4 regions of the Quadrisphaera sp. DVD1 genome follow, and region 1 is predicted to be linked to each of the others. Evidence: riboswitches for the same ligand, from Rfam matches in the RefSeq annotation. Region 1 holds a riboswitch; each other region holds the start of a gene.
The links. Region 1 has a riboswitch for S-adenosylmethionine ahead of AC5FZL_RS05165 (LLM class flavin-dependent oxidoreductase). Riboswitches for the same ligand answer to the same signal wherever they lie in the genome.
Positions count from the first base shown of each region.

Region 2: it holds a riboswitch for S-adenosylmethionine, as region 1 does, so the genes downstream of both, AC5FZL_RS04535 (ABC transporter ATP-binding protein) here and AC5FZL_RS05165 (LLM class flavin-dependent oxidoreductase) in region 1, are expected to answer to the same signal.
Region 3: it holds a riboswitch for S-adenosylmethionine, as region 1 does, so the genes downstream of both, acs (acetate--CoA ligase) here and AC5FZL_RS05165 (LLM class flavin-dependent oxidoreductase) in region 1, are expected to answer to the same signal.
Region 4: it holds a riboswitch for S-adenosylmethionine, as region 1 does, so the genes downstream of both, AC5FZL_RS09385 (flavin reductase family protein) here and AC5FZL_RS05165 (LLM class flavin-dependent oxidoreductase) in region 1, are expected to answer to the same signal.

Region 1 covers NZ_JBZYWI010000028.1:8,677-16,375, reverse strand. Annotated here, with positions in the region: gene AC5FZL_RS05190 (NADP-dependent isocitrate dehydrogenase) at 1-747, opposite strand, end outside; gene AC5FZL_RS05185 (ribbon-helix-helix protein, CopG family) at 797-1,033, opposite strand; gene AC5FZL_RS05180 (tRNA (cytidine(34)-2'-O)-methyltransferase) at 1,207-1,689, shown strand; gene purT (formate-dependent phosphoribosylglycinamide formyltransferase) at 1,697-2,932, opposite strand; gene AC5FZL_RS05170 (AEC family transporter) at 2,950-3,864, opposite strand; gene AC5FZL_RS05165 (LLM class flavin-dependent oxidoreductase) at 3,896-5,347, opposite strand; SAM riboswitch class I at 5,360-5,448, opposite strand; gene AC5FZL_RS05160 (DUF3017 domain-containing protein) at 5,517-5,813, opposite strand; gene AC5FZL_RS05155 (RecQ family ATP-dependent DNA helicase) at 5,874-7,571, shown strand; gene AC5FZL_RS05150 (LacI family DNA-binding transcriptional regulator) at 7,698-7,699, shown strand, end outside.
Region 2 covers NZ_JBZYWI010000024.1:803-6,867, forward strand. Annotated here, with positions in the region: gene AC5FZL_RS04515 (ABC transporter ATP-binding protein) at 1-647, opposite strand, end outside; gene AC5FZL_RS04520 (universal stress protein) at 738-1,637, opposite strand; gene AC5FZL_RS04525 (hypothetical protein) at 1,754-1,930, opposite strand; gene AC5FZL_RS04530 (UvrB/UvrC motif-containing protein) at 2,026-2,409, shown strand; SAM riboswitch class I at 2,455-2,543, shown strand; gene AC5FZL_RS04535 (ABC transporter ATP-binding protein) at 2,702-3,556, shown strand; gene AC5FZL_RS04540 (aliphatic sulfonate ABC transporter substrate-binding protein) at 3,648-4,700, shown strand; gene AC5FZL_RS04545 (ABC transporter permease) at 4,700-5,530, shown strand; gene AC5FZL_RS04550 (MFS transporter) at 5,759-6,065, shown strand, end outside.
Region 3 covers NZ_JBZYWI010000024.1:8,532-16,230, forward strand. Annotated here, with positions in the region: gene AC5FZL_RS04555 (SDR family NAD(P)-dependent oxidoreductase) at 1-123, shown strand, start outside; gene AC5FZL_RS04560 (four-carbon acid sugar kinase family protein) at 120-1,574, shown strand; SAM riboswitch class I at 1,607-1,696, shown strand; gene acs (acetate--CoA ligase) at 1,690-3,822, shown strand; gene AC5FZL_RS04570 (O-acetylhomoserine aminocarboxypropyltransferase/cysteine synthase family protein) at 3,882-5,189, shown strand; gene AC5FZL_RS04575 (CoA-binding protein) at 5,191-5,715, shown strand; gene AC5FZL_RS04580 (hypothetical protein) at 5,770-6,789, shown strand; gene AC5FZL_RS04585 (SRPBCC family protein) at 6,795-7,205, opposite strand; gene AC5FZL_RS04590 (methyl-accepting chemotaxis protein) at 7,238-7,699, opposite strand, start outside.
Region 4 covers NZ_JBZYWI010000066.1:1,128-8,826, forward strand. Annotated here, with positions in the region: partial or broken gene AC5FZL_RS09370 (aminodeoxychorismate synthase component I) at 1-275, opposite strand, end outside; gene AC5FZL_RS09375 (CapA family protein) at 292-1,332, opposite strand; gene AC5FZL_RS09380 (beta-class carbonic anhydrase) at 1,479-1,970, opposite strand; SAM riboswitch class I at 2,110-2,198, shown strand; gene AC5FZL_RS09385 (flavin reductase family protein) at 2,401-2,886, shown strand; gene AC5FZL_RS09390 (MetQ/NlpA family ABC transporter substrate-binding protein) at 2,980-3,882, shown strand; gene AC5FZL_RS09395 (methionine ABC transporter ATP-binding protein) at 3,886-4,701, shown strand; gene AC5FZL_RS09400 (methionine ABC transporter permease) at 4,742-5,374, shown strand; gene AC5FZL_RS09405 (LLM class flavin-dependent oxidoreductase) at 5,371-6,792, shown strand; gene AC5FZL_RS09410 (acyl-CoA dehydrogenase family protein) at 6,789-7,699, shown strand, end outside.

The DNA of each region.
Region 1 (7,699 bases):
GAGCCGGTGCTCGTAGGTGATGCCCGCAGCCGCGAACTGGTCCTTGAACTCGGCCTGGAACACCTCCTCGAAGATGTCCTTGAAGCGGCCGTCGTAGGCCTTGAGGATCGTGTTCTTCGTCGACAGGTAGACCGGGTAGCCCCGGGCCAGCCCGTAGTTGAGCGAGGCGCGGGCGAAGTCGCGGATCGAGCTGTCGAGGTTGTACATCGACAGGCTCACGCCGGCGCCGGGGGCCTGGAACACCTCGTGCTCGATCGGCGCGGAGCCGTCGGTCGGGGTGAAGGTCACGGTGAGCGTGCCCGCCGAGGGGAACGTGAAGTCCGTCGCCCGGTACTGGTCTCCGAAGGCGTGGCGGCCGACGATGATCGGCTTGGTCCAGCCCGGCACGAGCCGCGGGATGTTGCTGATGATGATCGGCTCGCGGAAGATCACGCCGCCGAGGATGTTGCGGATCGTCCCGTTCGGGGACCGCCACATCTTCTTGAGGCCAAACTCCTCCACGCGCGCCTCGTCCGGCGTGATGGTGGCGCACTTGACGCCGACGCCGTGCCGCTTGATCGCGTTCGCGGAGTCGATCGTCACCTGGTCGTCGGTGGCGTCGCGGTGCTCGATGCCGAGGTCGTAGTACTCGAGGTCGACGTCGAGGTAGGGGTGGATCAGGCGGTCCTTGATGAACTGCCAGATGATCCGGGTCATCTCGTCGCCGTCGAGCTCGACGACCGTGCCCTCGACCTTGATCTTGGCCATGCGCGTTCCTGTCCTCCGTCGGGCAGTGCTTCGACGTCAAGGTATCGCCTCAGCGCAGATGCGCCTCCAGGGCCTCCCGCACCACCTGCGAGACCGGCACGCCCCGCCCGCGCGCCCGTGCCTCGAGCCGGGCCCGCAGCTCCTCCGGCAGCCGCACCGCCAGTCGGGGCGAGGCGCCTCCCCCGCCGCGCCGGGCCCGAGCCCCACCCACCGCGGGACGGCCCCGTGACGGCAGGGCCTCGATCGCCAGCAGCAGCCGGAGCCACTGCTCGTCGGTGGGAGTCACGGCTCCACGATGGCCCAGTGCGGCGGCGCTGGGCGGGCCGGGAGCGCCGCCCTGTGGACGGCCAGGCCCCCAGGGCTGCCTGTCCCGGTGCTGGGCTTTGTGTCCGACGAAAAGCCCAGCACCGGGAGAGGGACCCCCAGGGCGTGCCGCGAGCGCGGTGGCAGGGTGGCGCCGTGTTCCACGTCGTCTTCTACCGACCCGAGATCCCGCCCAACACCGGCAACGCGATCCGGATGGCCGCCTGCACCGGCGCCACGCTCCACCTCGTCGGCCCGCTCGGCTTCTCCATGGACGAACCGCGCCTGCGCCGCGCCGGCCTGGACTACCACGACCTCGCCCGGGTGCACGTGCACGACCACCTCGACGCGGCCTGGGCGGCGCTGGCCGAGGCGGGCGGCGGCGAGCTCGGCCGGGTCTTCGCCTTCTCGACGGCCGCCACCACCCGCTACACCGACGTCGCCTACCGCCCCGGCGACGTGCTGCTGTTCGGGCCCGAGTCGGTCGGCCTGCCGCCCGAGGTCCAGCACGCCCCCCAGGTGACGGACCGGCTGCGGGTGCCGATGGTGCCCGGCCGGCGGTCGCTGAACCTGTCGAACACGGCCGCGATCGCCGTCCACGAGGCCTGGCGCCAGCACGGCTTCCCCGGCGGGGAGTGACTCCCGCTCAGGGCAGGCGCGGCACCACCCGGGAGGCCGCCTCGGCGGCTCGGGCCCGCACCGCGGCGAGGGGCTCGGGCTCGTCCGAGGGGTCGCCGTCCAGGGCCCGCGCCAGGGCGACGCCGAGGCGGCGGCGGGACGTGCTCGTGGGCTTGCCGAACAGCCGCAGGTCCGCTCCCGGCACGGCCAGGGCGGCGTCCACCCCGTCGAAGACGACCGCGTCGCCCTCCACGCCGCCGTAGACGACGGCGCTGGCACCGGCAGTGCGCAGGGAGGTGTCCACGGGCAGCCCCAGCAGCGCCCGGGCGTGCAGGTCGAACTCGCTCTGCCACTGGGTGGTCAGGGTGACCAGCCCGGTGTCGTGGGGGCGCGGGCTCACCTCGCTGAACCACACGTCGTCCCCGCGCACGAAGAGCTCCACGCCGAAGACGCCCTGGCCGCCGAGGTCGCCGGTGACGGCCGCGGCCACCTCCTGCGCCCGCTCCAGCGCGCGGGCCGACATCGGCTGCGGCTGCCAGCTCTCCACGTAGTCGCCGCGCTCCTGGCGGTGGCCGATCGGCGCGCAGAACGCCGTCTGCACCTCGCCGTCGGCGCCGCGGGCCCGCACGGTCAGCAGGGTGATCTCGTAGTCGAAGTCGACGAACGCCTCGACGATCACCCGGCCGCGGTCGACCCGGCCGCCGGCCATGGCGTACCGCCACGCCTCCTCGACGTCGTCGGGCCCGTGCAGGGTGCTCTGGCCCTTGCCCGAGCTGGACATGACGGGCTTGACCACGCAGGGGAAGCCGACCTCGGCGGCGGCCTGCGCCAGCTCGGCGGCGGAGTCGCAGAAGCGGTAGTCGCTGGTCGGCAGCCCGAGCTCCTCGGCGGCGAGCCGGCGGATGCCCTCGCGGTCCATCGTCAGCCGGGCGGCGCGGGCGGTGGGGGTGACCCGCACCGGGCCCTCGGCCTCGACGTCGACGAGCACGGACGTCGCGATGGCCTCGATCTCGGGGACCACCACGAGCGGCCCCTTCGCGGCCTCCGCCTCGATGACGGCGCGCAGCTGCTCGGGGTCGCTCATGGTCAGCGTGTGGGCGGTGTGGGCCACCTGCTGGCCCGGCGCGTCGGCGTAGCGGTCGACGGCGATGGTCTCCACCCCCAGGCGCTGGAGGGCGACGAGCACCTCCTTGGCGAGCTCGCCGGCTCCGAGGAGCATCACGCGGGTGGCGTCCGGGGACAGCGGCGTGCCGAGGGTGACCATGGCGGAAGGCTAGGCGCTCACCCCAGGAGCAGGGCGACCACTAGCAGGACCGGCAGCGAGAGCACCGTCGTCAGCAGCACGGCGTCGCGCGCGAGCGCCACCGCCCGGTCGTAGCGCACCGCGTAGACGAAGACGTTCTGCGCCGTGGGCAGGGCCGCGGCGAGCACCACCCCGAGCAGCGCGGTCCCCTCCAGGCCCAGCAGCGAGGCGACCGCCCAGGCGGCGGCCGGCTGGACGACGAGCTTGAGCGCCACGGCCAGCCACACGTCGGGGCCGCCGAGGCGCACCCGCGTCCCGCCGGCCAGCGAGAGCCCGAAGGCCAGCAGGGCGCTGGGCACCGCGGTGTCGGCGAGCAGCGCCAGGGGGTCGGCCACCGGGGCGGGCAGCTCGACGTCCAGCAGGCCGAGCACGATGCCGGCGCCCGCTGCCAGCAGCAGCGGGTTGCGCAGCGGCCGCAGCGCGTGGGCGGGGCTCAGGCGGCGCGCGCCGGCCGCGCGCGCGTCGAGCACGGTGATCGCCAGCGGCGCCAGCACGGCGAGCTGGAACAGCAGGGCCGGGGCGACGACCGTGGCGTCCCCGAGCACGTACACCGCGATCGGGATGCCGAGGTTGACGGCGTTGACGTAGCTGGAGGCCAGCGCCCCCACGACGACGTGCTCGACGCCGCGCCGCCACAGCAGGCGGGCCACGGCCGCGAAGGCCAGCGCGCTGACCACCGCGGCGGACGCGGAGACCACGAGCGCGCGGGAGAGGACCTCGTGGACGTCGGCCGAGGACAGCGTCTGGAGCAGCAGCGCCGGCGTGCCGACGAAGAACACCAGCCGCGCCAGCACCACCTGGCCCTGCGGGCCCAGCACGCCGGTGCGGCCGACCACCCAGCCGACCGCGACGACGCACGCGACCACGGCGAACCCGGACAGGACTCCGGTCATCGGGCGGTCACGGCGAGGAGCATGGCAGCCGTCAGGACCCGGTGGTCGCGGCCTCCTCCGCGCCGTCGGCGATCTTCGAGGGCAGCGTGCCGTCGAGCGCGCTCCGACCGCCCGCGAAGGCGCCGCGGTAGCGGCGGGCCGGGTGGCTGTCCTCGGCGAAGACCCGGCCCGGTCCGTAGAGGTTCTCGCGCAGGGTGCTGCCCTCGTACTCGGTGCGGGCGCGGCCGCGGCGCTGCAGCTCCGGGACGACGAGCTCCACGAGGTCCACGAACGTCCCGGGGGTGACGGCGTAGGCGAAGTTGAAGCCGTCCACGCCGCCCTCGTCGACCCACCGCTCGAGCTCGTCGGCGACGGTCTGCGCGGACCCCACGACGACCGGGCCCATGCCGCCCACGCTGCGCTGCTCGACGATGTCGCGCGGGGTCCACCGGCGCTCGGCGTCGATGGTGGCGAGGGAGGCGAGCACCGAGCGCAGGCTGTCGTTCTCGACCTCCACGAGCGGGGTGTCGGGGTCGTACTGGGAGAAGTCGATGCCGGTCCAGCCGCCGTACAGGGCCATCATCCCCTCGGCCGAGGCGTAGGAGAGCAGCTCCGCGTGCTTGGCGCGCGCGGCCTCGTCGGTCTCGGCGGTGATGACGGTGACGAGCGCGAAGATCTTCACCGAGTCGCGCGAGCGGCCGACCGCCTCGGCCCGGTCGCGGATGTCGTCGCTCGTGGCGCGCGCCTGCGCGACCGTGGCGGGGCTGATGAACACCCCCTCGGCGTGCTTGGCCGCGAACGCCCGGCCGCGCGGCGAGGCCCCGGCCTGGAAGATCACCGGGGTGCGCTGGGGGCTCGGCTCGGAGAGGTGGATGCCGGGGACGGAGTAGTGCTCGCCGCGGTGGCCGATCGGGTGGATCTTCGAGGGGTCGGTGTAGACGCCCCGCTCGCGGTCGCGCACGACGGCGCCGTCCTCCCACGAGCCCTCCCACAGCTTGTAGGTGACGTCGAGGAACTCCTCCGCGATGTCGTAGCGGGCGTCGTGGCCGATCTGCTGGGTGTACCCGAGGTTGACCGCGGCGCTGTTGAGGTAGCTGGTGACGACGTTCCAGGCCACCCGCCCGCCGGTCAGGTGGTCGAGGGTCGAGAACTTCCGGGCGAGGGCGTACGGCTGCTCGTAGGTCAGGGCGCTGGTGATCCCGAAGCCGAGGTGCTCGGTGACCACGGCCATGGCCGGCACCTGCGCGAACGGGTCGTTGACCGGCACCTGCGCGGCGTCGATGAGGGACGGGGCGACGCTGTCGCGGTAGACGTCGTAGACGCCGACCACGTCGGCGATGAAGAGGGAGTCGAAGCGGCCCCGCTCCAGCAGGCGCGCCAGGTCGGTCCAGTACCCGAGGTCGTTGTAGCGGTGGGCCTGGCTGTCGGGGTGGCGCCAGGTGCCCGCGGACTGGTGGGTCACGCAGGTCATGTCGAAGGCGTTGAGGATGATGCGCTGACCCACGGGGGTCCTCCGGTCTCATCGGACCTGGCGGGAGCACCTCTGCACGAGCGAGGTTGCTGCGGCGTCGACGAGCCAGGTCTCTCGGCCGCTCTGGATGGGTGCCGACAGCAAACCCCGGCCGGTCGCGGGCGTCAATCCGGACCGCCCCGTCCCCGGTGCTCCAGCCGGGTCAGCCGCCGTCGGGAGCCGTGAGCGCCAGCAGCGCCACGCCCAGGGCCAGCAGCCCCGACGTCGCGACGTCCACGCCCCGCGAGCGCACCGCCAGCGGCCCGGCCGCCGCCACCGGCAGCACCAGGCGGGCGATCGCCGCGCCCGCCAGCACGGCGGCCAGCACGACCCCGGCGAGGCGGAAGGAGACCAGGGCGCCCGCCAGCGCGGCCAGGACGATCCCCGCCCCGATGAGGACCAGGGCCCGGGGTCGCGGCGCCCTCACCGCCTCGGTGCTGCGCGCTTCGCCCTGGGCCACGCGGGGCAGGCTAGCCCGGCCGGGGGTTCGGGGGTGGGGAGGCTGGGTACGACCGCCCCCGTGCCCCGCGACACCGCGCCCCGCGACCCCGCGCCCGCCCCCGACGCCACCGACGCGCCCTCCGCCGAGGAGCTCTCGGCCATCGCCGCCGAGCGCTTCGGCTGGAGCGAGCTGCGCCCCGGCCAGCTCGAGGCCGTCGAGCACCTCGTCGCGGGCCGCGACGTCCTCGTGGTGATGCCGACCGGCCACGGCAAGTCCGCCGTCTACCAGCTCGCCGCGCTGGCGCTCGACGGACCGACGGTCGTCGTCTCCCCGCTGATCGCCCTCCAGCAGGACCAGGTCGCGCACCTCGCCGGGACCGGCACCGCGGACGCCGTGGCGGTGAACTCCGCGCAGCGCCGCACCGAGACCACCCGGGCCTGGGAGGCGCTCGCCTCCGGGACGGCCGAGTTCGTCTTCCTCGCACCCGAGCAGCTGGCCAACGACGACGTCCTGGAGCGGCTGCGGGCGCTGGGCCCCTCGCTGTTCGTCGTCGACGAGGCGCACTGCGTCTCGTCGTGGGGGCACGACTTCCGACCCGACTACCTGCGCCTGGGCGACGTGATCGAGCAGCTCGGCCACCCCACGACGGTCGCGCTCACGGCGACCGCGGCACCGCCGGTGCGCGACGAGGTCGTCCAGCGGCTGCGGATGCGCGACCCCCACCTCGTCGTCCAGGGCTTCGACCGGCCGAACATCTTCCTCGAGGTCGTGCGCACCGCCGACGACGCCGAGAAGCGCCGGGAGGTCGTGCTGCGCGCGGCGACGTCGGCCAAGCCGGGGCTCGTCTACGTGGCCACCCGCAAGGACGCCGAGGCCTACGCCGACGAGCTGTCCCACCTCGGCCTCGACGTGGAGGCGTACCACGCGGGCATGAGGGCCGACGAGCGCGAGTGGGTGCACGAGGCCTTCCTCGCCGGCGACCTCGACGTCGTGGTCGCCACCTCCGCCTTCGGGATGGGCATCGACAAGGCGGACGTGCGCTTCGTCCTCCACGCCTCGATCACCGACTCCCTCGACAGCTACTACCAGGAGGTCGGTCGGGCGGGCCGGGACGGCGAGCCGGCGCTGGCCACGCTGTTCTACCGCCCCGAGGACCTGGGCCTGCAGCGCTTCCTCGGCCGCGGCGGGCCCGACCAGGAGGTGCTGACGGCGGTGGCCAGCGCCGTTCGGGACGCCGACGGAGCGGTCACGGCCCCCGAGCTGCGGGAGGAGCTGGACCTGTCCGCCAGCCGGCTCACCAGCGCCGTCAACCTCCTCGAGCAGGCCGACGCCGTGGAGGTGGCGGAGGGGCGCGCGCTCGCCTGGGCGGAGGACGGCACCCCCGTGCGCGAGGCCGTGGCCGAGGCCCTGGAGGTCGCCGAGGCCCGCCAGCGGATGGACCGCTCCCGGCTGGAGATGCTGCGCGGGTACGCCGAGACCACCGGCTGCCGGCGCCAGTTCCTGCTCGGCTACTTCGGCGAGCACCTGGCCGAGCCGTGCGGTCGCTGCGACACGTGCCGCTCCGGGACGGCGACCGCTGCCGCCGGGGCCGGGGCCGGGGACGGCGGCGCAGACTGGCCCGTGGGCACGCGCGTGGTGCACGCCCAGTGGGGGGCCGGCGTGGTCATGCGACCCGAGGGCGACCGGCTCACGGTGCTCTTCGAGCAGCAGGGCTACCGCACCCTCGCCCTGAGCGCGGTCGAGGAGAACGGCCTGCTCGAGCGGGCGGAGGACTAGGCCTCCCGGCGGGCGGTCCCCCCACGCGAGGCCCGGCGCCCCTACGCTGGCGGGCCTGACGAGGAGGACGCCGTGCCCGAGACCCACGACCGCGTGCACGACCGCGCGCCCGACCGCGCGGTGACCAT
Region 2 (6,065 bases), on a different contig from region 1:
TCGCACCAGGCGGCGATGGCGGGGTCGTGGGTGACGAGCACGAGCGCGGCGCCGGCGCTGCGGGTGGCTCCGCGCAGCACGTCCATCACCTCGGCGCCGGTGGTCGAGTCCAGCGCGCCGGTCGGCTCGTCGGCGAAGACCACCGACGCACCGGTCACCAGCGCCCGGGCGATCGCGACCCGCTGCGCCTGCCCCCCGGACAGCTCGCCGGGACGGCGTCCGCCCAGCCCGCGCAGGCCGAGCGGCTCCAGCCAGGCGCGGGCGGTGGCGACGGCCTCGCGCCGGTCAGCGCCGGCGAGCAGCAGCGGCAGCGCGACGTTCTCCTCGGCGGGCAGCTCGGCGAGGAGCTGGCCGGACTGGAAGACGAAGCCGTAGCGGCTGCGCCGCAGCTCGCTCCGGCGGGCCTCGCTCCAGTCCTGCACCGCGACGCCGTCCAGGAGCACCCGGCCGGCGTCGGGGCGGACGATGCCGGCCAGGCAGTGCAGCAGGGAGGTCTTGCCCGAGCCGGAGGGGCCCATCACGGCGACGGCCTCGCCAGCCGCCACGGCCAGGTCCGCGCCGTCGAGGGCGCGGGTGCGGCCGTAGCGCTTGGTCAGCCCCTCGCCGGCGAGGACCGGGGGCGGGGCGGGGGTCGGGATGGGTGCCATGGCACCACCGTCGGCCGGGACGGGGCCGGCGGGCATCGACCGAGCGGCCACCTCCGCGGCCGCTGCCTCGGCCGTTCGGCCAGGGCTCGCTCAGGCCGCCCGGCTGGGGACGACGACCACGGGCACCGCGGCCCGGTGCAGCACGGCGTGGCTGACCGACCCGAGGAGGAAGGACTCCAGCGCCCCGTGGCCGCGCGTGCCCACGACGAGCAGCCTCGCCCCGTCGGAGGCCTCGAGCAGCGCCGCCGCCGGGCTCGACCCGCGCAGCAGCCGCTGCTCGACCTCCAGGCCCGGGGCGGCGTGGCGGACGACGTCGACGGCGTCGGAGAGCAGCTGGCGCCCGACCCGGGCCAGCTGCTCGCGCCCCGCGGACAGCGCGGGCTCGGCGTACACCGCGGGTCGCCCGGCGAGCGGGCGGCACGCGTGCACCACCGTCAGCGGCTCGCCCTGCAGCGCCGCCTCCGCCGCGGCCACCTCCAGCGCGGCCCGGGAGGCGGTCGACCCGTCGACGCCCACGACGACGCCGCGGGCCCCGGCCGGCTCAGGGCGGCGCGCCACGACGACGGGGCAGGGCGCGTGGGCGGCGACCGAGAGGCTGGTCGAGCCGAGCAGCAGCCCCGCGAGGTCGCCGCGCCCGCGCGAGCCCACGACGAGCAGCGACTGCGGCCCCACCTCGTCCAGCAGCGCCCGCCGCGGTGCGTCGTCGGCCAGCCGCCCGCTCACCTCCACGTCGGGCGCGAGCGCACGGACGGCGTCCTCGGCCTCGGCCAGCGCCTCGCGGGCCGCGCGCTCGACCGCCCGCACGAGCTCGCCCTCCAGCGCGGCGTCGTCGCCGGTGAAGGTCGGGTAGCGCATCGCGTGCACCACCCGCACCGGCCAGCCGCGGCGCTGCGCGCAGCGAGCCCCCCACGCCAGCGCGCACCGCGACGCCTCGCCCCCGTCGGCTCCGATGACCACGGTGCGACCGGCCCTGGGCCGGGTCCTGTCCATGACGGCGCTCCTGCGGCCCGGGAGGAGACCGCCCCGGCGCCGGGCCAGGCGCCGCAGCGGCGCGGTGCCCCTCCATGGTCCTCCCGCGCCCACCGCGTGAGAAGCCCCCGCGGCCGTCAGCCGAGGCCGTGGCGGCGGGCCCAGACCTCCAGCGGCTCGGCCTCCGGGCGCGGCCCGGTGGGGCGGGGCAGCAGCGGCCCGGCGGGCGGGGTCGGCGACGAGGACCTCGTCTCGGCCTCGCGCACGAGCATCTCGACGAGGTCCGCGACCAGCTTCTCGGTCTCGGTGTCCACGGGACCACCGTGGACGCCGGGCGGGGGCCGCGTCCACCGCAGCCGCACCCAATCAGGGGACGCCGTCCGCCCGCCGCGCCGATACCGTCCACGGCGTGAGCACGAGCGGCGGTGAGGGCGAGCGGCAGCAGCCGCCCCCGGCGACGTCCAGCCGCGCCCGCGACCTCAGCCGGGCCCGCAGGCCGCGCCCGAAGGCGCCGGAGACGGGACGCCGCCACCACATCGGCGACGCCCCCGCCGTGATGAGCGTGCTGCGCCCGGACGGCAGCGTGGGCACGACGCGCACGTCACCGGTCCAGCTCGCCGACCGCAACGACGCCCAGCTCGCGCGCCTCGGCGAGGAGCTGGCGCGCGACATGGCCCGGGCCGCGGCGGCGATGGCGTTCGAGGAGGCCGCCCACCTGCGCGACGAGGTCGCCGCGGTCCGCGCCGAGCAGGAGCGCCGTCTCACAGGGCGAGACGGCACGTCCACCACCTGACACGTTGCGGTTGACACCCGGGCCGCTGCTCGGGTTCACTGGCGCCGACCATCCAGAGCGGCCGAGAGACCTGGCTCAGCGACGCCGCAGCAACCACCCCTCGGGGAAGGTGCTACCGCCAGGACCGATGGAGGAACACCGTGCTCCGCTGCGTCGTCATCCGGCTCACCCGCCGCGCCCACGTCGATCTGCACCGCACCGCCAGCGGCCTCTGCCCGCGCTGAGGGCCCCACCCTCCCCTCCCACGGCCTCCGCCGTGGTCGACCCAGCGCGCCCCGTCCAGGAGCAGACCGTGAGCACCACCGTGAGCAACCCCGTGACCCACCCCGTCACCCACCCCCCGACCGGCAGCCCGACCAGCACCGCCGTCGACGCGCCCCGCCCCGGGTCCGCCGTCGGCGTGGCGCTGCGCGGGGTCACCCGCGCCTTCGGCCAGCACGTCGTCCTGGCCGACGTCGACCTCGACGTCGCGCCGGGCGAGATCGTCGCCCTGCTCGGCCCCTCGGGCTGCGGCAAGTCGACGCTGCTGCGCGCCGTCGCGGGCCTCGACGCCCCCACCGCCGGCCAGGTGCTGCTCGACGGCTCGGCCGTGGCCGGCCTCGACGGCCGCTGCGCGGTCGCCTTCCAGGAGCCGCGGCTGCTGCCCTGGCGCTCGCTGTCCGGCAACGTCGCCCTGGGGCTTCCCCGCGGCACGGCGAAGCCCGCCGGTCGCCAGCGCGTGGCCGAGCTGCTCGACCAGGTGGGCCTGTCGGCGTTCGCCGGGCACCGCCCGCGCAGCGTGTCCGGCGGCATGGCCCAGCGGGCCGCGCTGGCCCGCGCCCTGGCCCGCCGCCCCGGCGTCCTCGTCCTGGACGAGCCGTTCGCCGCGCTCGACGCCCTGACCCGGCTGCGCATGCAGGACCTCCTCCTCGAGCTCCTGGCCGCGACGCCGACCACGGTGCTGCTCGTCACCCACGACGTCGACGAGGCCCTGCACCTGGCCGACCGGGTCGTCGTCCTGGGCCCCGACCCCGCGGCGCCGGGCGCCGGCGCCGGGGTCCGGTCGGTCACCACCGTGCCGGTCGCGCGCCCCCGCGACCGGGGCGACGCGCGCCTGGCCGAGCTCCGCGCCGACCTGCTCGAGCAGCTCGGCGTCGCCCGCAGCTGAGGCCCGCCGGCCTCCTGCTCCCCGCAGCTCCCGGCGCGCCCGCGGCGCGCCGTCCCCGACCCCTGCCCCACCCCAGCCGAAGGACCGCCCGATGAAGCTCCGCCCCGCCGCCCTCGCCCTCCCCCTGGCCGTCCTCCTCCTGTCCAGCTGCGTCGCGGGCGAGGACGCCTCCGGCGACGCCCCGGCCTCCGGCGGGGGCGACGACGCCGCCGCGACCGCCTCGGCGGACACCCTCGACATCGACTTCGCCACGTACAACCCGCTGAGCCTCGTCATCAAGGACCAGGGCTGGCTGGAGGCCGAGCTCCAGCCGCTGGGCGTGACGGTCAACTGGGTGCAGTCGGCCGGCAGCAACAAGGCCAACGAGTTCCTGCGCAACGGCAACATCGACGTCGGCTCCACGGCCGGCTCGGCGGCGCTGCTGGCCCGCTCCAACGGCTCCCCGATCCAGACCATCGACATCTACAGCCAGCCGAACTGGTCGGCGGTCGTCGTGCGCGGCGACTCCGACATCGACAGCGTCGAGGACCTGCGCGGGAAGTCGATCGCCGCCACCACCGGCACCGACCCCTACTTCTTCCTCCTCCAGGCGCTGGAGACCGGCGGCCTGACCCCGCAGGACGTGACCCTGCAGAACCTCCAGCACGCCGACGGGCGCACCGCGCTGGACTCCGGGCAGGTCGACGCCTGGTCCGGGCTCGACCCGATCATGGCGGCGGCCGAGGCCGAGAGCGGCGACAAGATCATCTACTCGAACATCGACTTCAACAGCTACGGCTTCCTCAACGCCACCGAGGACTTCCTCGAGACCTCCCCCGACCTCGCCCAGACCGTGGTCAACGCCTACGAGCGCGCTCGCGCGTGGGTGCAGGAGAACCCGGAGGAGACCGTGCGGATCCTCTCCGAGGTCGCCGGCATCGCTCCGGAGGTCGCCACGAGCGTGATCGAGCGGACCAACTTCGACGTCGACCCGGCGCCGGGCGACGACCAGCGCGAGGTGCTGGAGAAGATCGGCCCGGTGTTCGTCGCCAACGGCGACGTGCTGGACCAGGGCGCGGTCGACGACGCCCTGGAGGGCCTCTTCGAGCCGCAGTTCGCCGAGGACGCCGACCCCGACGCCATCGACGCTCCCGCCGCCGGCTGATGAGCGCCTCCTCCACGACGTCGCTGACCACCGCGGGCTCCGCTCCCGCGGTGGTCAGCGGTGCGCCCGACCGCCGCGGCCCCCGCTGGGGCCGCGCGGCCCTCGGCGCGCTCGTCCCGCTCCTGCTCATCGCCCTGTGGCAGGCGCTGGTCTCCGCCGAGGTCTTCACCCGCATCCAGCTGCCGCCGCCGCTGACCGTCCTGCGGGCCGGCGCCGACCTGTGGGAGCGCGGGATCCTCGGCCAGTACGTCGCGATCTCGGTGCAGCGCGTGGTGCTCGGCTTCCTCATCGGCAGCGCGCTGGGCCTGGCGCTGGGGGCGGTCGTCGGGCTCTCCCGGGTCACCGACGCCCTGCTCGGGCCCACGATCGGCGGCCTGCGCGCGGTGCCCTCGCTGGCGTGGGTGCCGCTGCTGGGCCTGTGGGTCGGCATCGGCGAGGACGCCAAGGTCGTGCTCGTCGCGATCGGCGCGTTCTTCCCCGTCTACACGACGGTCGCCTCGGCGCTGCGCCACGTCGACCGCCACCTCGTCGAGGCCGGCCGGGCGTACGGCCTGCGCGGCGTGCGACTGCTCACCGGCGTCCAGCTGCCCGCGGTCGTGCCCGCCGTCGTCGCCGGCCTGCGCCTGGCGCTGGCCCAGGCCTGGCTCTTCCTCGTCGCCGCCGAGCTGCTCGGAGCGTCGATGGGGCTGGGGTTCCTGCTCAGCGACAGCTCCAACAACGGCCGCACGGACCGCATCTTCTTCGCGATCATCGCCCTGGCCGTGCTCGGCAAGCTCAGCGACGCCCTGGTCGGCGTCTTCGAGCGCTGGGCGCTCAGGCGCTGGGCGTGACCCCCCGGCTGAGCGCCACGCGCGCCGGGGGCGTGGAACGCCCCGATCAGGGGTACACCCCCCGGAGCAGGCGCGCGGAGCCGGGGGACGCCGACGTCGAGCACCTGTGAGGTCACCAGACGACGGAGTCTGACCCACCTGGAGGTTGCCGTGGCCCCATCCCCAGCTGCCGCTCGTCCCCTGGACGAGCTCGGCGCCCGGACGGTGCGCAAGGTCCGCAACAAGATCATGCCGCTCGTGGTCCTGCTGTACTTCATCGCCTACCTCGACCGGAACAACGTCGGCTTCGCCAAGCTCGACATGAGCGAGGACATCGGGCTGAGCGAGGCGGCCTACGGCCTCGGCGCGGGCATGTTCTTCATCGGCTACGCCATCTTCGAGGTGCCCAGCAACGGCGCCATGCACCGCTTCGGGGCCCGCAAGTGGATCGCCCGGATCCTCATCACCTGGGGCATCTTCGCCACCGCGATGGCGCTGGTGCAGGGCCCGACGTCCTTCAGCGTCCTGCGCTTCCTCCTCGGCGCCGCCGAGGCCG
Region 3 (7,699 bases), on a different contig from region 1:
ATGGTCCGCCGGGTCGGCAGCGTCGGCGAGGTCGCGGCGCTCATGGCCTTCCTGCTCGGGGAGGACGCCGGCTACATCACCGCGGCGACCTACGACATCAACGGCGGGCTGCAGGTCTCGTGACGGCCGACGTCCTGAGCGCCCTGCCGCCGCCGCTGGTCCTGCCGGACGCGCGCGAGCGCATCCGGCGCGCCCGGGCCACCACCGGGCGACGGACCGCGGTCCTGGACGACGACCCCACCGGCTCCCAGGCCGTCCACGACGTCTCCGTCGTGACCGTCCTGGACGCCGGGGAGTACGCGGCGGGCCTGCGCGAGCCGGGGGCGACGTGCTTCGTCCTGACGAACACGCGCAGCCTGCCGGAGGCCGAGGCGGTCGAGCTCACCGGCCGGGCCGGCCGCGAGCTGCTGGAGCTCGGCCGCCGGCTCGGCGCTCCGGTCGACGTGGTCAGCCGCAGCGACTCCACCCTGCGCGGGCACGTCATCGCGGAGGTGCAGGCGCTGGACGAGGCCCGCCGCGCCGTGCTGGGCAGCGGCTACGACGGCGTCCTGCTCGTGCCCGCGTACCTCGAGGCGGGCCGCCTGACCGCAGGCGACGTCCACTGGGCGCGCGTGCAGGGCGAGCTGGTGCCCGTCGGCGAGACCGAGTTCGCCCGCGACGCGACCTTCGGGTACGCCGCCTCGGACCTGCGCGCGTTCGTGGCCGAGCGCAGCCGCGCCGGCGGGGGCGCCCTGCGGGCCGAGGACGTCGTCAGCATCGGCCTGGACGACGTCCGCCTCGGCGGGCCGGAGCGGGTCGCCGAGATCCTCTCCGGGGTCACCGGCGGGCGGTTCGTCGTCGTCAACGCCACCGAGTACTCCGACCTCGAGGTCGTGGTCCTCGGCCTGCTGGAGGCCGAGGCGGCCGGGCGCTCCTTCCTGCACCGCACCGGTCCGTCCTTCGTGCGCGCGCTGGCCGGGATCGAGCCGCAGGAGCCGCTGTCGGCGGAGCAGGTCTGGAGCGGGCGGGCGGCGCGGGCCGGCTCCGCCCACGGCCTCGTCGTGGTCGGCTCGCACGTCGGGCTGAGCAGCCGGCAGGTGGAGGGCGCGCGGGCGCGCGGCGGCTTCACCGAGGTCGAGCTCGACGTGCGGCGCCTGGCCGACGCCGAGCAGCGCGACGCCCACGTCGCGGAGGCCACCGACCGCGTGGTCGCGGCCCTGGCGTCCACCGACGTGCTGCTGTACACCAGCCGCGCGCTGCTGCGGGGCGCCGACGCGGACGCCAGCCTGGCGATCGCCCGCGCCACCTCCGCCGCGGTCGTGCAGGTGGTCCGGGGCGCGCTGGCGGCCCGGCCCGCGTGGGTCGTCGGCAAGGGCGGCATCACCTCCCACGACGTCGCGGTGCGCGGGCTCGGCATCCGCCGCGCGACCGTCCTGGGGCAGCTCCTGCCGGGGCAGGTGTCGGTGTTCGAGCCGGTCGAGGCCGCGCCCGAGGTGGTGGGCACCCCCTACGTCGTCTTCGCCGGCAACGTGGGCGACGAGCAGACGCTGGCGCACGTCGTCGACGTGATGCGGGGCGGTCCCGGCGCGGTTTGACACGCTCGGACGCGCTCGGGTTCACTTCGATCCGACCATCCCGAGCGGCTGAGAGACCTGGCTCCGCGACGCCGCAGCAACCACCCCGCAGGGGCCGGTGCTACCGCCAGGACCGATGGAGGAACACCGCGCTCGCCGCGGCCGCTCCCCTCGCACGCCCTCCGAGGAGCCGACCGTTTCCACCGACCTGCCCACCGACCTGCCCACCGACCTGCCCAGCAGCGACCAGCCGCACCTGACCACCCTGCTCGACGAGCAGCGCCGCTTCCCCCCGCCGCCGGAGCTCGCCGCGAGCGCCAACCTCGGCGCGGAGGCCTACGCGAGGGCGGCCGCCGACCCGCTGGCCTTCTGGGCCGAGCAGGCCGGCCAGCTCACGTGGGACACCCCCTGGCACACGGTGCTCGACTGGCGGCCCGCCACGCCCGGCGCGGACGGCGAGCTCAGCGTCCCGGCCGCGCAGTGGTTCCTCGGCGGCCGGCTCAACGCGGCCGTCAACTGCCTCGACCGGCACGTGGACGCCGGCCGCGGGGGCAAGGTCGCCCTGCACTTCGAGGGCGAGCCCGGTGACCGGCGCACCTACACCTACGCGCAGCTGCTGGCGGAGGTCTCCCGCGCCGCCAACGCCCTGACCGACCTCGGGGTCGGGCCGGGCGACCGCGTGGTGATCTACATGCCGGTGATCCCCGAGACCCTCATCGCCACCCTCGCCGTCGCCCGGATCGGGGCCGTGCACTCGCTGGTCTTCGGCGGCTTCTCCGCCGAGGCGCTGCGGTTCCGGGTCGCCGACACGGGCGCCAAGGTCGTCGTGGCCACCGACGGGCAGTTCCGGCGCGGCCGCGCGGTCGGCGTCAAGGCCGCCGTGGACGAGGCGGTGGCCGGCCTGGACCACGTCGAGCACGTGCTCGTCGTCCGCCGCACCGGCGACGCGCTCGCCGAGCCCGCGCCGTGGACGCCGGGGCGCGACGTGTGGTGGCACGAGAGCGTGGCCGTCGCCGAGCCCGTCCACGAGCCGGAGGCGTTCGACGCCGAGCACCCGCTGTTCGTCATCTACACGTCGGGGTCCACCGGGCGGCCCAAGGGGCTGCTGCACACCACCGGCGGCTACCTCACGCACGCGCGCTACGCGCACTGGGCGCACTTCGACGCCAAGCCCGAGACCGACGTCCACTGGTGCACCGCCGACCTGGCCTGGGTCACCGCGCACACCTTCGCGATCTACGGCCCGCTGACCAACGGCATGACCCAGGTCATGTACGAGGGGACGCCGGACACCCCCCACCGCGGGCGCCACTTCGAGATCATCGAGCGGTACGGCGTGACGCTGTACTACACGGCGCCGACCCTGGTGCGGACCTTCATGACCTGGGGCGAGGACGTCCCGGCGGCTCACGACCTGTCCACGCTGCGGCTGCTCGGCAGCGTCGGGGAGTCGATCAACCCCGAGGCGTGGATGTGGTTCCACACGACCATCGGCGGCGGCCGGTGCCCCGTCGTCGACACCTGGTGGCAGTCCGAGACCGGGGCGACCGTCGTGGCGCCGCTGCCCGGGGTCACCACGCTCAAGCCCGGCAGCGCCACCCGCGCGCTGCCGGGCCTGGACGCCGCGGTCGTGGACGACACGGGCACCGAGGTCGGGCCCGGCGGGGGCGGCTACCTCGTCGTCCGGCAGCCCTGGCCGGGCATGGCCCGCACCGTGTGGGGCGACCCGGAGCGCTACCGCGACTCCTACTGGCGGCGCTTCGCCGCGCAGGGGTACTACACAGCCGGGGACGGCGCCCGCGTCGACCCCGACGGCGACATCTGGCTGCTGGGGCGGCTGGACGACGTCGTCAACGTCTCCGGCCACCGCCTGTCGACCACCGAGATCGAGTCCGCCCTCGTGGCCCACCCCGACGTCGCCGAGGCCGGCGTGGTCGGTGTCCCGGACGACCTCACCGGCCAGGCCGTCGCGGCCTTCGTCATCCCCACCCGCTCCGCGTCGCTGGACGGCGGCGGGCCGGCCCTGGCCGCTCTGGAGGCCGCGCTGCGCACGCAGGTCGCGACCGAGATCGGGCCGATCGCCAAGCCGCGGCACCTCGTGCTCGTGGCGGACCTCCCCAAGACCCGCTCCGGCAAGATCATGCGGCGCCTCCTCGGCGACCTGCTGGTCGGCCGCGAGCCCGGAGACACCACCTCGCTGCAGGACGAGAGCGCCCTGGACGCCGTCCGGGACGCCCTGCGCGAGCGACGCACCCGAGAGGCAGGATGAGCGCTGTGAGCGACGAGACGACGGGGACCCAGCACGCGGTGGACCCGGTCGAGCAGCCCCTGGCCGAGCAGCCCGGCAGCGAGCGCAGCTGGGGGTTCCGCACCCGCGCGCTGCACGCCGGCGGCACCCCCGACTCGGCCACCGGCGCCCGCGCCGTGCCGATCTACCAGTCCACGAGCTTCGTCTTCGAGAGCACCGACGACGCCGCGAACCTCTTCAGCCTGCAGAAGTACGGCAACATCTACAGCCGCCTGGCCAATCCGACGGTGGCCGCGTTCGAGGAGCGCATGGCCTCCCTGGAGGGCGGGATCGGCGCCGTCGCGACGGCGTCCGGGATGTCGGCGGAGTTCATCACCTTCGCGGCCCTGGCCGGCGCGGGCGACCACGTCGTGGCCGCGGCGCAGCTCTACGGCGGCACCACGACCCTGCTCGACGTGACGATGCGCCGCTTCGGGGTCGACACGACCTTCGTCGGCGGCTTCGAGCCCGAGGACTTCGCGGCGGCGATCCGCCCGGAGACCAAGTGCCTCTACACGGAGGTCATCGCCAACCCCACCGGGGAGATCGCCGACCTCGCCGGGCTGGCCGAGGTCGCCCACGCCCACGGCCTCCCGCTCGTGGTCGACGCGACCTGGAACACCCCGTACCTGGTGCGCCCGATCGAGCACGGCGCCGACATCGTCATCCACTCGGCCACGAAGTTCCTCGGCGGGCACGGGACGACGCTGGGCGGCGTGGTCGTGGAGTCCGGGCGCTTCGACTGGGGCAGCGGGCGCTTCCCGCAGATGACCGAGCCGGTGCCCTCCTACAACGGCATCCGGTGGTGGCAGAACTTCGGGGAGTACGGCTTCCTCACCAAGCTGCGCAGCGAGCAGCTGCGCGACACCGGCCCGACCCTGTCGGCGCAGTCGGCCTTCCAGCTGCTGCAGGGCGTCGAGACCCTCCCGCAGCGGATGGAGGAGCACGTGGCCAACGCGCGCACCGTCGCGCAGTGGCTGGACCGCGACCCCCGGGTCAGCTGGGTGAGCTGGGCCGGGCTGGAGGGCCACCCCCACCACGAGCGGGCGCAGAAGTACCTGCCCAAGGGCCCGGGCTCGGTGTTCTCCTTCGGCGTCGTGGGCGGACGCTCCGCGGGGCGCACGTTCATCGAGTCGGTGCAGCTGGCCAGCCACCTGGCCAACATCGGCGACACCCGCACGCTGGTCATCCACCCCGGCTCCACCACGCACCAGCAGCTCTCCGCCGAGCAGCTGCAGGTGGCGGGCGTCGGAGAGGACCTCATCCGGATCAGCGTCGGCCTCGAGGACGTCGAGGACATCCTCTGGGACCTCGACCAGGCCCTGACCGCCGCGACGAAGGACGCCTGAGATGACCACGCTGACCACCGACCCGTCGCGCACCTGGGTCGGGCCCACCGCTCCCGAGCGCCTGGCGCTGCTGCGCCGCACGCGCTCCATCGCCATCGTGGGCGCCTCGGAGAACCCGGCGCGGGCGAGCTACTTCGTCGCCACGTACCTGCTCTCCTCCTCCCCCTACGACGTGTACTTCGTCAACCCGCGGGCGAAGGAGATCCTCGGCCACCCGGTCTACGCCTCCCTGGCCGACCTGCCCGTGGTGCCCGACCTGGTCGACGTCTTCCGCCGCCACGACGACCTGCCCGAGGTGCTCGACGAGGTGCTCGCGCTCGGGACGCCCGGGCAGGGCGGCGCCTCGACGCTGTGGCTGCAGCTCGGGTCCTGGCACGAGGACGTCGCGCGCCGGGCCGAGGCCGCGGGCCTGTCCGTGGTCATGGACCGGTGCGTGAAGATCGAGCACGCCCGCTTCCACGGCGGCCTGCACCTGGCCGGGTTCGACACCGGCGTGATCTCCTCGCGGCGCCAGCTGCGCGCCTGAGCCGCCCGGGCGCGCTTCCTTCCCGGGAGGCGCGCCCGGCCCTACAGTCGCCCCGTGGCGCACAGCCCGCTCGACCTGGTCGAGGACCTCGACGCCGACGTCGGGACCCCGCCGGGAGCCGCCGCGCCCGACACCTCCTCCGGGGGCGACGGCGGCCAGGGGCCGGGCGGCTGGCGGACGCCGTCCTGGCCCGAGGGCACGCCCGCGTGGGTGCGCTCCCCGCTGGGGGCCCTGGCCGTGGCCGTGCTCACCGCGCTGGTCGTCGGCGGCGCCGGCGTCCACCAGGTGAGGACGCAGGCGCAGGCCGACCTCGCCCAGCAGCGCGACCTGGCGCTGGTGCAGGTGGGCGCACCGGTGCTCGCCTACGACGGCACCGAGGTCCGCGAGGGCGAGACCGCGCAGGTCACCCTGCAGGTCGACGTCACGAACGCGGGGACGCGGTCGACCGAGGTCACCGTGCTCGACCTGTCCACCGACCACGTCGAGCTGGCGGAGCCGTCGGGGCCGGTCGGCCTGGACGCCGGGGCGAGCAGCACGGTGGCGCTCGAGGCCGTCGTCGACTGCCCCCGCGTGCCCACGCCGTCGGGGCCCCCCGCCGTGGCGGCGACCGAGCCGCAGTGGGTCGAGGTGGCCCTGGAGGCCGGCGGCGAGCGGCACGTGGAGCGGCGCCTGGTCCAGGCCACCTTCGCGGGCCAGCTGCCCGACATGCTGACGTGGGCCTGCTACCCAGCCTGGGGGGCGACCTCGTGGGCCGAGCTCTCCCCGCAGGCGGACGGGCGGCTGCAGGTGGTCGTCGACAGCACCAGCGACGTCGCCACCGCGCTGGGGGTGGACGCCGACCCGGTCCTGGGCCTGAGCACCGACGTCGACCTGCCGGCGCAGCTGCCGGCCGGGGGGTCGGTGACGATGCACCTCGCCCTGGCCCCGGACTGCACCGGCGCGGCCGGAGGGCTGGGCCGCGACGTCATGGTGACCGAGCGGCCGGTCGAGGACGCGAGCACCGCGAACGTCATCTCGGACGCGACGATCACGGCCGCGTGGGTGGCCCGCCAGGTCACCCTGGCCTGCGGCTGAGGCGCTCAGCCCTCCAGCACGGCCTTCAGCCGCGCGAGGTCCGCGGCGACCGTGCGCGCGTCCTCCTCGAACGCCTCGTCCGTGGTCCCCGGCTGGCGGATCAGGGTGAGCAGCACCTCGCTCCCGCCGCCGTCGGGCACCACCCGCATCGGCACGTGCACCACGACGCCGGGCGCCGGCTCGACGTCGTGGTCGAGCACGCCCAGGTCGTTGGCCGCGGCGAAGCGCAGGTGGGCGGTGCCGGACGGCGTCGTCACCCGCCACCGGTCCCCGTCCGGCTCGACGGACTCGATCCACGACCACCGGGGCAGGTTCCGCGGGTCGGCGGCGAAGGCGTGCACGTCCCGGGGGGAGCGGCGCACGGACACCGTGAGGGTCCTCGTCTCGTGCACCCGGCCCGGGCTCGTCCGCGTCACCGGGCCATCCTCCCGTGGTCGCCGGGAGCCTGTCAGTAGGTGAACCGCCCGACGGCGGAGCGCAGGTCGGCGGCCATCCGGGACAGCTCGTCCACGGCGGCGCGGGTCTGAGTCAGGGCCTGGGTCGTCCCGTCGGCCGCGTCGGAGACGCCGGTGATGCTGCGCGCGATGCTTCCAGAGCCGCTGGCGGCCTCGGAGACCGAGCGCGACATCTCGTTCGTCGTCGCGGTCTGCTCCTCCACGGCGCTGGCGATGGTGGTCTGGTAGTCGCTGATCCGGGCGATGACCGCGCTGATCTCCGCGATCGCCTCCACCGCGCCGGACGTGTCGCCCTGGATGGCCTGCACCCGCCGGCCGATGTCCTCCGTCGCCCGCGCCGTCTCGCGCGCGAGCTCCTTGACCTCGTTCGCCACCACCGCGAAGCCCTTGCCGGCCTCCCCGGCGCGCGCCGCCTCGATGGTGGCGTTCAGCGCGAGGAGGTTCGTCTGCTCGGC
Region 4 (7,699 bases), on a different contig from region 1:
TCCAGGCGCCGGGCGAGGCCGTGGCCGAGCGAGCCGAACCAGCCGCCGCCGACGTGGTCGGACGCCGGCTCGTCCGCGAGGACGTCGGCCGGTGCGTCCAGCACCTCCCACGGCGCCTGCTCCGGCGGCACCGCGCGCAGGGGGCGGACGGCCATGACCGCGCCTCCCCCGGCCCACGAACCCACCAGTGCCACGAGGCCCGGCTCGTCGCGCAGCCGGCGCAGCGCGTCCGTCGCGGTGCCGTCGAACGGCAGCCGGCGGCGGAGGGGGTCCACCCCGCCATCCAACCGCCTACGGCGGGCCCAGCGGCTCCAGGCCCGCGGCCGCGGCGCCCCGGCTGGTGACCACGGCGGTGGTCCGCTCCTCCGCCCGCGCCAGCCTCTCCACGGGCGCGTTCGGCGCTCCGCCAGCGCGCAGCGCGGCAGCCACGTCGACCACGCCGAGCGGCGGCTCGTCGGGCACGAGCAGCGGCGCGTAGCCGGCCTCGGTGGCCACGAACCGCCCGTCCGGCTGCTCGGTGAGCCCGAAGCGCACGAGCAGCCCCTCGCGCAGCGGCTCTCCGGCCGTGGCGTGGTGGGCGAGGAGGTTGCCCAGGCCGTAGGCGACCCACTCGTCGCCGATCCGCTCCACGGGCTGCACGACGTGCGCGTGGTGGCCCAGGAGCAGGTCGACGTCGGGCGAGGCGAGCAGCCTGGGCGCCACGTCGAGCTGCTGCGCGGTCGGCTCCGGCTGGTACTCCGAGCCCCAGTGCAGCGCGACCACGACGACCTCGGCGCCCTGGGCGCGTGCGGCCGCGGCCTCGCGCAGCACCGCGTCCTCGTCGAGGAGGTCCCCGCGCCAGGCCTCGCCCCCCGGCGCCGGGACGCCGTTGAACCCGTAGGTGAAGGCCAGGAGCGCCACCGCCACCGGGCCCCGCGCGGTCTCGACCCGGAGGACGGTCGGACGGCCGGCCTCCTCGGGCGTGCGCGCGGTGCCGGCGTGCGCCAGCCCGGCCGCGTCGAGGGCGTCGAGGGTCCGGTCCACCCCGGCGGCTCCGGCGTCGAAGCTGTGGTTGGACGCCGTCGTGCAGGCGTCGTACCCGGCCGCCGCGAGCGCGGGGACCACCTGCGGCGGGGCGGCGAACGACGGGTAGCCGCGGTACGGGCCCTCGGCGGGGGCCAGGGGCGTCTCGAGGTGGCAGATCGCGAGGTCGGCGCCGGCCACCCGGGGCCGCACGGCCGCCAGCTGGGGCGCGAAGTCGAGCCCGCCGTCGGCGCCGTCCCCGCCGTCCCCGCCGTCTGCGCGGGCCTGCTCCCACAGCGCCGGGTGCAGCAGGACGTCACCGGTGGCCACGAGCGAGAGCGTCCGCGGTTCCGGGGCGCTCGGCTCCGCTGCCGAGGGCGCGGAGGCGCTGGGGCCCGCTGGCGCGCCGTCCGGCCCGCCGGAGCAGCCGGCCAGGAGGACGGCGCCGAGCAGCAGCCCGGCGCCCCGGCGGCGGCTCAGGAGACCTCGCGCAGCGCCCCGGTGCGCACGTCGTAGACGAAGCCGCGCACGGAGTCCTTGTGCGGGATGGACGGGTCGGCCTGGATCCGGGCGATGCTCTGCCGCACGTCGGCGTCGAGGTCGGTGAAGGCCTCGGCCGCCCAGGCGGGCTTGACGCCGGTCTCCGCCTCGATCGAGCGGCGGAACTCGTCGTCGGTGAAGGTGAGCATCCCGCAGTCCGTGTGGTGGATCAGCACGACCTCGGTCGTGGCGAGCAGGCGCTGGCTGATCGCGAGGGAGCGCAGCTCGTCGGCGGTGATGACGCCGCCGGCGTTGCGGATGACGTGCGCGTCGCCCTCGGCGAGGCCGAGCAGTCCGTAGACGTTCAGGCGCGCGTCCATGCACGCGACGACGGCCACGTGCCTGGCCGGGGGCAGCGGCAGGTCGCCCTGGTCGAAGGACGCGGCGTAGCGCTGGGCGTTGGCGAGGAGCTCGTCGGTGGCGGACATGCGGAGCCTTCCGGAGGTGGGGCGGGAGGCCGAGGCTCGCCGCGCGCCGAGTGCGTGTCAACCCTGCGCGCCTCGTCGAGGAATTCCCGTCCCCGCGCGTCGCTTGACGCCGCCCCGCATTTCCCCATAACGTTCCCCTCGCCCATCCAGAGCGACTGAGAGACCTGGCTCGCCGACGTCGCAGCAACCACCCCTCGGGGAAGGTGCTACCGCCAGGACCGATGGAGGAACACCATGCTCCGCAGCACCCCGGCGCCCTCGCGCGCCGCCGGCACCTTCCTGGTGAGCAGGCGCCACGTCGACCTGTCGATGCAGGCCAGCGCCATGTGTCGGGCCTGACCGCCCCACATCCCCCGGTCACTCCCCGGCGCTGAGCGCGCTCGCGCGGCGCCATCCCACCAGAACCCCAGGAGCACGTGTGCCCACCCCCGTGGGTGTCTCCGTCGACCTCCGAAGCGCTTTCCGTCCTGCATCCTCCAGCGTCTGGGTGCTCACGACCGCGCATTCTTCGGAGCCCGTCGGATTCACCGCCATCTCTGTCGTGTCCGTTTCTCTGGAACCCCCTTTCGTGTCGTTCAACATCTCGAAGACCTCCTCGTCCCTGAGGGCCTTCTTCGAGTCGCGGACGTTCGCGGCGCACCTGCTCGCCGACGACCAGGAGCACGTCGCCCGCACCTTCTCCGGCCCCGCCGCGCAGCGCTTCTCCGGCGCCGCCGCGTGGTCCTGGGACGAGCGCGGCCTGCCCGACCTGGCTGGGGCGGTGGCCCGCCTCAGCGGCCGCATCCCCTCCTTCGTCGACGTCGGCGACAGCCTCATCGCCCTCGGCCAGGTCACCGCGGTCACCTCCACCGACCGCATCCCCCTGGTCCACCGCGACCGCACCTACGCCCCAGCCGCCGTCCCCGTCGGCGCCTGAGACCCCACCCCCCAGCACCACCTCGTCTGCGCGCCGCCCGGCGCGCGGACGCCCCCTGCCCTCTTCCGCCCGACCCGCCCCTGGAGGCACCCCGTGAGCACCCCGCACCGCCGACGACCCAGCACCGCCCTCGCCGCCACCGGCCTGACCGCGCTCGGCGCGCTGTCCCTCTCCGCGTGCGGCCTCGCCGGCGGCGACGCCTCTGCCGAGGCCGGCACCGAGGACCGCTCCATCTCGATCATCGCCACCGACACCCCGGCCTACTCCGAGCCGCTGGAGCTCGCCAGCGACCGGCTGGAGGAGGAGGGCTACGACGTGGAGATCACCTACGTCACCGACATCGTCCAGCCCAACCACGCCGTCTCGCGCGGGGAGGCCGACTACAACTTCTTCCAGCACGGCGCCTACCTGCAGTCCTTCAACCGCGACAACGGCACCGACGTCGTGCCGCTGTTCTACGCGGTCGGCTCGCCGGCCGGCGTGTACTCCACGAAGGTCGACTCGGTCGAGGAGCTGCCCGACGGCGCGCGCATCGCCATCCCGGCCGACCCGGCGAACAACGGGCGCGCCCTGCAGCTGCTGGCCGACGCCGGCCGGCTGAGCGTCGAGGACGGCGTCCCGGTCGTCGAGCTCAGCCAGCAGGACATCACCGACAACCCGCACGACTACCAGTTCATCGAGGTCGACCAGCAGACCCTGACCCAGACGCTGCCCGACGTCGACGCCGGGTTCCTCTTCTCCCGCCAGGCGGTGGAGATGGAGCTCGACCCCGAGGCCGACGCGATCCTGCGCGAGGAGGACGCCGACGCCAAGCCGTACCGGATCGTCTTCGCCGGCCGCCCCGACGAGGTCGGCACCCAGAAGACGAAGGACCTGCAGGCGGCGTTCCAGACCCAGGAGGTCAAGGACTTCTACCTCGACTTCTACGGCGACTGGGCCCCGCTGCCCTGGGACGAGGACCCGGCCGAGCAGCTCTCGCAGTGGTGGAAGGGCTGACGCGTGATCTCCCTGAACAGCATCACCAAGACCTTCGACGGGGACGACGGCCCCTTCCGCGCCGTCGACGAGGTCGACCTGCACGTGGCGCGGGGCGCCGTCCAGGGGATCATCGGCTTCTCCGGCGCCGGGAAGTCGACGCTGGTCCGCACGATCAACCTGCTCGAGCGGCCGGACGCGGGCACCGTCGTCGTCGACGGCGAGGACCTCACCGCGCTGCCCGAGCGCGAGCTGCGGGCCCGGCGGGCGAAGATCGGGATGATCTTCCAGCACTTCAACCTGCTGGAGAACCTCACCGCGGCCGAGAACGTCGACCTGGCCCTGCGGATCGCCGGGGTGCCGCGCGCCCGCCGCGCGGCGAAGGTGGCGGCCAGCCTGGAGGTGGTCGACCTCGGCGACAAGGCCGGGACGTACCCGTCCAAGCTGTCCGGCGGCCAGAAGCAGCGGGTGGCCATCGCCCGGGCCCTGGCCAACGAGCCCAGCGTGCTGCTGTGCGACGAGCCGACCAGCGCCGTCGACCCGGCCACGACGATCTCGGTGCTGCAGTACCTCAAGGACGTCAACGAGCAGCTGGGGATCACGATCGTGCTGGTCACGCACCAGATGAACGTCGTCAAGGCGCTGGCGCAGGACGTGGCGGTGATGGAGGCCGGCCGGGTCGTGGAGCACCTGCGCCTCGACGGCTCGCCGCTGGCCCCGCGCAGCGACATCGCCAAGTTCCTCCTGGACGACGAGATCCGCCTGGCCCCCAGCACCTCCGAGACCGGCCGCGCGCTGCGCGAGGCCGACCTGCGCGAGGCGGTGGGCGCCCGTGGGTGACCGGGGAGGCTGGTCCGCCGTCGTCGAGGTCTGGCCCGAGATGCTCGAGGCCCTGGGCCAGACCGGCCTCATGGTGGCGATCGCGATGCCGCTGGCGGTGCTCTTCGGGGTCCCGATCGGCGTCCTGCTCTACGTCAGCCAGCCCGGCGGGCTCGCCCCCGCCCCGCTGCGATTCCGGGTGGTGGACGCCGCGGTGAACCTCGTGCGCTCCTTCCCCTTCCTCATCCTGCTCATCGCGATCATCCCGCTGACCCGGCTGATCGTCGGGACGAGCGTGGGCACGGTGGCCGTCACGGTGCCGCTGACGATCAACGCGACCGCCTACCTGGCCCGGTTCGTGGAGCAGAACCTGCTCTCGGTGCCGCTGGGGGTCGTCGAGGCCGCGCGCTCGCTGGGCGCCAGCCGCCGGCGGGCCGTCTGGAGCGTGGTGCTCGTCGAGGCCCGCCCGGGGCTGGCGAGCTCGTTCACGATCATGCTCGTGAGCTTCCTGTCCTACTCCGCGATCGCCGGGCTGGTCGGCGGCGGAGGCATCGGCGACTTCGCCATCCGCTACGGCTACTACCGCTACGAGACCGCGGTGATGGTCACCGCGATCGTCGTCATGGTGCTGCTCGTCCAGGTGGTGCAGCGGGCCGGGACCCTGACCGTTCGACGACTGGACAAGCGACTGTGACCGCCTCGATCCCCGCCCCCGCCCGGCCCGCCGGGCCGCCCCGGAAGCGCCTGCTGCTGAGCGCCTTCGTCATGGCCACGCCGGGGCACATCCTCGAGGGGCTGTGGCGCCACCCCCGCGCCCAGCAGGCCCGCTTCGACGAGCTCTCGCTGTGGACGGACCTGGCCCGCGAGCTGGAGGCGGCGCGCTTCGACGCGCTCTTCTTCGCCGACGTCGTCGGGCTCTACGGCGACTACCGCGGCGGCTGGGACACCTTCGTCACCGAGGGCCTGCAGATCCCCTCGCACGACCCGTCGGTGATGCTCTCCGCCCTCGGCGCGGTGACCGAGCACCTCGGCCTGGCCTGGACCAGCTCGGTGATCCAGGAGCACCCCTTCACGTTCGCCCGGCGCGCGGCCACGCTCGACCACCTCACGAAGGGGCGGATCGGCTGGAACATCGTCACCTCGGCGCTGGAGAACGCGCACCGCAACTACGGGCTGCCGGGGCTGACCCCGCACGACGAGCGCTACGCGTGGGCCGACGAGTACGTCGACGTCGTCTACAAGCTGCTCGAGGGCAGCTGGGACGACGGCGCGGTGCTGCGCGACGCCCCGGGCAACCGGTTCTCCGACCCCGCGCGGATCCACAAGATCCACCACTCCGGCCCCCGCTACGACGTCGAGGGGCCGCACCTCGTGGCCCCCTCCCCCCAGCGCACGCCCGTGCTCTTCCAGGCGGGCAGCTCCCCGGCCGGGATGGACTTCGCGGCCCGCAACGCCGAGGCGGTCTTCCTCTTCGCCAGCTCGCCGGGCAACGCCGCGAAGACGACCACCCGCGTGCGCCAGCTCGCGGTCGAGCAGGGACGCCGCCCGGGCGACGTGAAGTTCTTCACCGGCCTGTCGCTCGTGGTCGGCAGCACCGAGGCCGAGGCGCGGCGCCTGAAGGCCGACTACGACCAGTACCTGTCGGTGGAGGGCCTCGCGGCGCACATGCTCGGCGGCATGGGCGTGGACCTCGGCGACGCCCCTGTGGACACCCCGCTCAAGGACGTGCAGACCGAGGGCAGCCGCGGCATCCTCCAGTCGATCATCGACTCGGTGCCCGGCGGGAACCCCACGATCGAGGACATGGTCCGCTACCGGTCGGAGAAGATGCGCCTGGTCGGCACGCCGGAGCAGGTGGCCGACCAGCTCGAGGCCTGGCAGGCGGCGGGCGTCGACGGGATCAACATCATCAACCACGTGATCCCCGACAGCTACACCGAGGTGGTCGAGGGGCTGCTGCCGGAGCTGCGCCGCCGCGGCCTGGCCCAGAGCGAGTACGCGCCGGGCACCTTCCGCGACAAGCTCTTCGGCACCACCGAGCGCGGAGGGCGCCTCGACGAGCGCCACCCGGCCACCCGCTACCGGGGCGCCTTCGCCGGGCTGCCGCGGTGACGGCGACGCTGCTGGCCCGCCCCGGTCGCCGGCTCACCGCCGCGCAGGAGCACTGGTTCGCGGTCGCCGCGGAGGTGGCCGCGAGGCTGGCCGAGGACGCCCTCGAGCGCGACCGGGCGGGGCGGCCGCCGTTCGCCGAGGTGGCGCTGCTGCGCGAGGCGGGCCTGCTGCCGCTGAACCTGCCGGCGCGCTCCGGCGGCGGCGGGCAGTCCCTGGCCACGGCCCTGGAGGTCACCCAGCTCATCGGCCGCGCCGACAGCTCCATCGGGCTGCTGCTCGGCTACCACTACGTCTTCCAGACGTTCGCCCACCTCGACCTCGACCCCGAGCGCAGCGCAGCCCTGCACGAGGAGACGGTGCGCGACGGGCTCCTGTGGGCCTCCACCGGCACCCCGCAGGGCGAGCAGCTGCGGGCCACGGCCCTGGCGGACGGGGCGTACCGGGTCTGCGGCGCGAAGCCGTTCAGCACCGGGTCGCGGGTGGCCGACCGCCTCTACGCCACGGCGGTGGACGAGGCCGGGGACCGGATCTCCTTCGTCCTCGACACCGGCTGGCCCGGCGTCGTGCGCCACGACGACTGGGACGTCCTGGGCTCGCGCCTCACCGCCACCGACACGATCGAGCTGGTCGACGTCCACGTGCCCGCGAGCGCCGTCGTGGTCAACCGCGGCCGCGGCGACGAGACCCGCGACCCCCACCAGGTGCTCACCACGCCGTCCTTCCAGCTGCTGTTCTCGCACGCCTACCTGGCCTCGGCCGAGGGCGCGCTGCTCCAGGCCCGGGAGTACACCCGCGCCTCCTCGCGGCCGTGGTTCCACGCCGCGCCCGGGGTCGAGGAGGCCGGCGACGACCCGTTCGTCCAGAACCTCTACGGCGAGCTCGTCGCGCGCCAGCACGCCGTGGCGGC